Regions from separate parts of the Pseudomonas sp. NCHU5216 genome, predicted to be linked through region 2. Evidence: predicted binding sites of a transcription regulator. Region 2 holds the regulator's gene; the other holds the start of a gene.

Region 1 (3,382 bases), on a different contig from region 2:
TAGTCGCGGCGTACGTCTTCACCATCCCACCAACCGGACTCGATCCGCTCCGGGCCGCCGAGGATGCGCAGGGACGCTTCGTACAAGGGCAGCGGTTCGGCCAGCAGCCAGCCGGGGCGCGGGCCGCTGGCGGGGAGGGCGCTGGATGTCGGCTGCTGCGTCCAGGCGCGTTCGGGGCGGTGGTCGGCGTGCGCGCCCAGCCCGTGCACGGCCTCGTCACCCAGGCGGGCACGCAGGCGTTCGCGTAATTGCTCCCAGGGCTGATTCTGCTGGGGGCGTTCGTCGAAGAGCGGCTGATGCTGCGGGGTGAAGGCGGGTAGCTCGCGGGCCACCAGGCGCACGGCCAGCACCGGGGCCGGCAGTTGCTGATGTTCCAGGCGGCCACGGGTCAGCTCGAAGAGCATGCCGGGGTCGCGCTCGGCACTGAGCAGGCCGATGGACACCTGAGTTTCGCTGCCATTGCGGTGTTCCAGATGCAGGGCGAAGCGCTGCACGCCGCTGTCACGGCCGGCCAGGTAGGCGGCGAGGTCGGCGGTCAGGCGGCGCAGCGGGAAGAGCAGGGCCTGGTGCGATGCCACCTCGAAGTTCAGTTCGAGGCGGGTGTCGAAGATATCCGGCGGTGTGTAGAAATCCAGGGCTAGCGGGCGGCGACCGAGCAGGGTGTCGAGCTGCACCAGCACCTCGGCGGGGAAGCGCCTGGCCAGGCTGTCGCGCGGCAGCTCCCAGAGTTGTCTGAGCTGGTGCAGGCCCATGCGGGCAAAGGCCGTGCTCGCAGCAGGGCTGAGGCCGAGCCGATCTACCGGCAACCTAGCCAGCTGGTGCTGCAGCTCGTGGGCATCCTTTGCCAGCAGGCCGTCACCGACATTGACCAGCACGCGCGCCGCCGCCGGGTTGGGGGCGGCGGCGATGCGGTGCTGAAAGCCCAGGGCGACAAGCTCTTCGCGCAGGCGCGCCTCGAAGCGTGGCCAGGGGCCGAACAGGCCCAGGCTGGAGTGCACCTCCAGCAGCAGGCAGCGTGGATAGTACAGGCTGACCTGGGCGCTGAAGGCATAGGCCCAGGCTGCCAGGAAACGGTGCCAGCGCTCGATCTGCCCGAGGTCGTACTCGGCAGTGGCGAAGCTGCGCGTCAGCGCTTGCGCGGCGGTCAGCGACAGGCCGGGCTTGAGGCCGAGCGCGCGTGCGGCCGGGTTGACCGCCTGCAGCACGCGGCGTTGCGGCGTGCCGCTGAGCAGGGCCAGGGGCTCGGCGTCATCGCTGCGCTGGCGCAGCACGCCGTCCATGGCCAGTTGCGGCAGCAGGATGCAGGCCCAGAGCATCTGCGCCTCAGTGCCACGGCGCGGCGATGGGCCGTGCAGGCGCGAGGCCGCCACGGCACTTGAGTACACGGATGCACCTCGGCTGGCTCTCCAGCGCCAGGCGCAATGCCGCGGGCGAGGGGTTCGCTGCTGCTTCCAGCGGGCGATAGGCGAAGGCCAGGGTGTGCCCGGTCGCGGCAGCCACCTGCAGGCGACGCAGCGAGCGGTCATCGGCCTGATGCAACCAGCACAGCACGGCGCCACAACTGCCTGAGCGCAGGCATTGCTCGGCGGCCCAGAGCGCTTCGCGTGGTTGTGCATCAATGATGTTCAGGTGACGCAGATCGATACCGGCATCCAGCCAGGCGGGAGCATAGGGCAGATGGGGCGGGGCCACCAGCACCACCCGTTCGCCCGCTTGGGTGAGGCGCGCCAGGGTTGGCCATAGCAGGCGCAGTTCGCCAATGCCAATGGCCGCCGTCAACACTTCGCTGAGCGCCGCGGGCGGCCAACCGCCGCCCGGCAGTGCGGCATCCAGCGCGACATGGCCAGTCGATGAGCTGGAGATGGCAGGGGCGGAAACGACCTGCCCACGCCAGACACGGCGGGCATCGAGCAGGCGGTCAAGGGCAACCACGGATGACATGCTGGCGGAGCACCGAAAATACTGTATGCATGAACAGTATTTGCTTTCGGCTGGCCAGGGTCAAGTCACGGCTGAGGGCGCGCTTGCTCGCATGTGGGTGAGTTGGTGTGTGGGATGGCGAGGCGCCGGGTTCAGGCTGTCGCCAGTTTGACCCGGTTGCGTCCAGCCGCCTTGCTGGCATAGAGCGCAGCGTCGGCGCGGGCGATGGTATGGCTGAGCGGTTGCCGGGCATGGTGCTGGCTGACGCCGAGCGACAGGGTCACGCTGAGGGGGCTGCCATTGCAATCGATCCGTAAGGCCTGAACGGCCTCGCGAATGCGCTCGGCGCTGGCTGCCGCCTGTTCGAGGTCGGTATGCGGCAGCAGCGCGAGAAACTCTTCGCCACCCCAACGGCCGATGGCGTCCTGTTTACGCATCGAATCCTTGAGCAGATGGCTCACCGCCTTGAGCACCTGGTCGCCCACCTCGTGCCCATGGGCGTCGTTGATCGCCTTGAAGTGGTCGATGTCCATCAGCATCAGGGTCAATTCGGTTCGCTGCTGCAGCGCCTGCTCGGCCAGGCTGAGCAGGTGGCGGCGGTTGAACAGCTCGGTCAGTGGATCGGTGGTGGCGATGAGCGCCAGTTCCTTGTGTGCGCGCATCACCGTGACCACATGAAACAGTGCCAGGTAGCTGAACATGCAGAACACCACCGTCAGGTTGAAGATGTGCACGGCCAACAGGGCGTGGGACGAGATCGGCTGCAACGGCGGCAGGTACCACATCAGCACGTCCAGCCCCACGTAGTAGGCCCACAGGCAGATGGCGAAAATCCAGGCAATGCGCGCGCGCATGCTGACGAACAGTGCCGGGATGAACAACAACAGGTAGTAGTGAAAACCACTCTCCCAGCCCACCATCAGGGTTCCCAGGCCCGCATGCGCCGTCACTTCGATACGGATCAGCATTATCGCCAGATGATTGCGCCGCTGTTTGAGGGCGCGATAGGCATAGATGTAGATGGCCACGCTGAGCACGTTCACCCAGCCGAGGATGGGGGAGTCCAGGCTGAGGAAGATGACCAGAAAGGCGAAATGCACCCAGGCTGCCAGTTGGCAACTGCGCATGGCCAATTGCCAGATCTCGGGGCGGCCCTCTTGTCTGTGAGGTTTGGATCGGGTCATCACGGAGGGCTTCCTGGCCTTTGGTGCAGTAGATGATGGCTAAACGCTATCACGTCTGGGCTATATCGGACTACGAGGGGCTTTGCCCTGAGTCTAGGGGCTTTTGAGGTTTCGGCGTGATCGAGCGAAACGGCAACGGATCCTGGCAGTTCAGACGCTCACCCATCGCTGCCGGGCCCAGCCACTCAAGCCATCCACCGCCAGCACCAACGAAGCCGAGCATGCTGGCCATGCGGATGTTGTTTTCCCAGCGCTACAGGCTGTAGGCGATCAGGCGG
Region 2 (3,382 bases):
GACTCAAGGCGAGCCCACCGCTCTCACGCCTTGGCGGGCACGCTCACAGGCTTGTTCCGGGGCTTGAGCTGAGCGCCTGCCAGCAGAGGATCGGCAACACCGCTATCAGCGCGCATGCCGGCAGCCAGAAAGGGCACCATCATGCGCATGACCTGCTCGATGGAGGTGTGCACACCGAAATCGGTTTCGGCCATCGCCCGCAGCGCCTTGATCCCGGACATGCTGAACGCCGCCGCACCGAGCATGAAGTGCACGCGCCAGAACAGCTCCAGCGGCGGGATGCGCGGTGCGGCATCGTGCACCAGCAGCATGTAGCGGCGGAATACCTTGCCGTAGACCTCTTCCAGGTACTTGCGCAGGTGCCCCTGGCTCTGGCTGAAGGCCAGGCCGAGCAGGCGCATGAAGATGGACAGATCGTTGCCGCTGCGCGGTTTCACCGCCAGCGCCTGCTCCACCAGCAATTCCAGCAGCTCTTCGAGCGTAGCCGGGGTATCGCTCTTGGCCTGACGGCGGTCGAGCTCCTTTTCCAGGCTGGCGCAGAAGGGGCCGAGAAAGCGCGAGAAGACAGCCTGAATCAGCGCCTTCTTCGAGCCGAAGTGGTAGTTCACCGCCGCCAGGTTGACACCGGCCTTGCTAGTGATCAGGCGCAACGAGGTTTCGGCGAAGCCCTTTTCCGCGAACAGCTGTTCCGCAGCATCGAGAATGCGTTCAACGGTTTCCGACTGAGCCATGAATGATCACCTGACAAACACTTGTTTGAAACATACGTTTCAGCCCATCGAATTGTCAAGCCGCGCGAGCCGGATTTTGTCCGAGCAGTCACAGCATACAACAGGCAATGACGCCCATAGCGGGCGACAAGTTACAGACCCGCGCAAGCACACTGAAATTGATGATTGCCAAGCCACGCTTACTGTATATAATCCCAGTCACTGTATAAAAAGACAGAGCCCAGCCATGCTGAAACTGACGCCACGCCAAGCTGAAATCCTTGCCTTCATCAAGCGCTGCCTGGAAGACAATGGCTACCCCCCTACCCGCGCGGAAATCGCCCAGGAGCTGGGGTTCAAGTCGCCCAACGCGGCAGAAGAGCACCTCAAGGCCCTGGCCCGCAAGGGCGCCATCGAGATGACCCCAGGCGCCTCACGCGGCATCCGCATCCCCGGTTTCGAGCCTGGCGCCGCCAACGAGGACGATGGCCTGCCGGTGATCGGTCGCGTCGCCGCCGGTGCCCCTATCCTCGCCCAGCAGCATGTCGAAGAATCCTGCCAGATCAACCCGGCCTTCTTTCAGCCCAGAGCCGACTATCTGCTGCGTGTGCGCGGCATGAGCATGAAGGACATCGGCATCTTCGACGGCGACCTGCTCGCCGTGCATACCACCCGCGAAGCGCGCAACGGCCAGATCGTCGTCGCCCGCATCGACGACGAGGTGACGGTCAAGCGCTTCAAGCGCGAAGGCAATAAGGTCTGGCTGATTGCCGAGAACCCGGAATTTTCCCCGATCGAAGTGGATCTCGAACATCAGGAACTGGTGATCGAAGGTCTGAGCGTCGGCGTGATTCGCCGCTAAGCGCCACAGGAGGCTCCCATGCACATGCAGCAGTCGTTCGAGCGCCCGCAACTCCCCCTGTTCGATGCCTTTCTCAGCGCTACCCCCAGCGACGCCCTGCTGGGCGATGCAGCAGACGACCAGGGTTTCAGCGAACTGGCATTACGCGGCGCAGCCGGCCACTGCCTGCACCTGCTGGCCCCGATCCTGCGCGAACTGAGCCAGGATCAGGACGCCCGCTGGCTGACCCTGGTAGCGCCACCGGCCAGCCTGACCCAGGCCTGGCTGCGCGACGCCGGCCTCAACCGCGAACGCATTCTGCTGCTGCACCCGCGCCAGGGCCAAAGCGCACTGGAGCTGGCCGAAGAAGCGCTCAAGCTGGGCCGCAGCCATACCGTGATCAGTTGGCTACACCCAGTCGAGCGCAGCACCCGGCTACGCCTGGCCAAAGCCGCGCGAGCCGGCCAGGCACAGAGCCTGAATATCAGCCTGGGCTGACAAGCTGCAAGCTGCAAGCTGCAAGCTGCAAGCTGCAAGCTGCAAGCTGCAAGCTGCAAGAGCCTCAGGCCGGACGACGATTTGTCAAATGATTTGGCCTATGGATCGGTGTTGCAGCCCAAAGAAAAGCCCCTCCTGACGGAGGGGCTTTTTGCTCTTGCTTGTCGCTTGCGGCTTGCGGCTTGCGGCTTGCAACTCGTCACTGCATCAGTGCAGAACGCGCGGCGACTCTTCTTCCTCGGCCACCAACTCACCTTCGGCCATGCGACCGGCCATCTGCACGCCGACATTGAGCATGGCCTTGGCCACCTCGATATGTTGACCCTGCAGAAAAGCCTTGGCATCGGCAGAGAAATCCAGGGTTACCAATGCCTCCTCATCCTCTGCACGGCGCAAGGCGATACGCCCATCGGGCAGTTCGACGATTTCCAGAAAGGATGTAGGCATGGCTCGGTCTCTTTGCAAAAAACATGAAATTGTAACAGCCGGCCCGGCTCAACCCCAGCCCACTCGTCCAGATAACGCGCTCAGCACTCGCTGAGGCCCTCACGAAAACGCAGCACCAGGCCCCTGAGCTGCTGACGCCAGGCCTCGATGTCGTCCAGGCTCAGCTCTGCAGGCTCTTCACCGACGCTGACCGCTGTGATCAACGGCATGGCCGGGTCAACCTTGGCCTTGCGCTCTTCGCGCGGCGGCTGGAACAGCGCGGCATAGGCCGCCAGCAACTGCGCCAACCAGGTTTCGCTCTGCTGAGCCAATTCAACCAGCTCGGCCAGCTCGGGGCTGGGCGTAGCCTCTAGTACCGCCTGCTGCACGAAGACCTCGACACGAGAAGGGGCAGCCTCGCTCATGCGGTAGTAACCGGCAATCTCGTGGCACAGCCCCAGCAGCCCACCGTAGAGATGGAACAACGCGGCCTCGCGCTCGGCCTGCACCAGCGCCTGCAAGTTGAAGGCATTGGAGGTTTCGGCCTTGCGCCAGTTGTCCAGGGCAATACCGGCGAAGAAGATCTTCTGATTGGTGCGGGTGTAGATTTCTTTGGCCATCGCGATGCCCTCCACAGCAGATCGACTCATGATACGCGCACCGGCAGGGGCTGGTGCGCATCTCGTCAGGCATTCGCCATCAATTGCCCCTCAAGCGAGCCGGCAATGAGGCTCGGCAGGCGTTCAGCCAGTGCGGACGCGTGTCAGCGCTTGTCCTCGACCTTCCACTTGCCGCCATCGTAGAAGGCACGCCAGCCAGTCGGCTTGCCGTCCACTTCGGACTGCACGTACTGTTCCTTGGTCTTGCGGCTGTAACGAATCACCGTCGGACGGCCATCCGGATCCTT

The links. The regulator LexA, encoded in region 2, represses DNA repair genes until DNA is damaged. The targets are predictions, from matches to a motif close to CTGTNTNNNNANACAG.
Region 1: imuA (translesion DNA synthesis-associated protein ImuA) is a predicted target of LexA. The motif match lies at 1,963-1,978, and genes of this name have one in related genera.

The regions. Positions count from the first base shown of each region.
Region 1 is NZ_JBQLIX010000013.1:92,369-95,750, forward strand. It holds gene ACSVIK_RS11875 (Y-family DNA polymerase) at 1-1,316, opposite strand, end outside; gene imuA (translesion DNA synthesis-associated protein ImuA) at 1,324-1,941, opposite strand; gene ACSVIK_RS11885 (GGDEF domain-containing protein) at 2,073-3,104, opposite strand; partial or broken gene ACSVIK_RS11890 (phosphonate ABC transporter, permease protein PhnE) at 3,255-3,381, opposite strand.
Region 2 is NZ_JBQLIX010000017.1:65,499-68,880, reverse strand. It holds gene ACSVIK_RS13940 (TetR family transcriptional regulator) at 24-731, opposite strand; gene lexA (transcriptional repressor LexA) at 958-1,572, shown strand; gene sulA (SOS-induced cell division inhibitor SulA) at 1,591-2,049, shown strand; gene ACSVIK_RS13925 (hypothetical protein) at 2,257-2,496, opposite strand; gene ACSVIK_RS13920 (DUF6586 family protein) at 2,577-3,095, opposite strand; gene topA (type I DNA topoisomerase) at 3,239-3,382, opposite strand, start outside.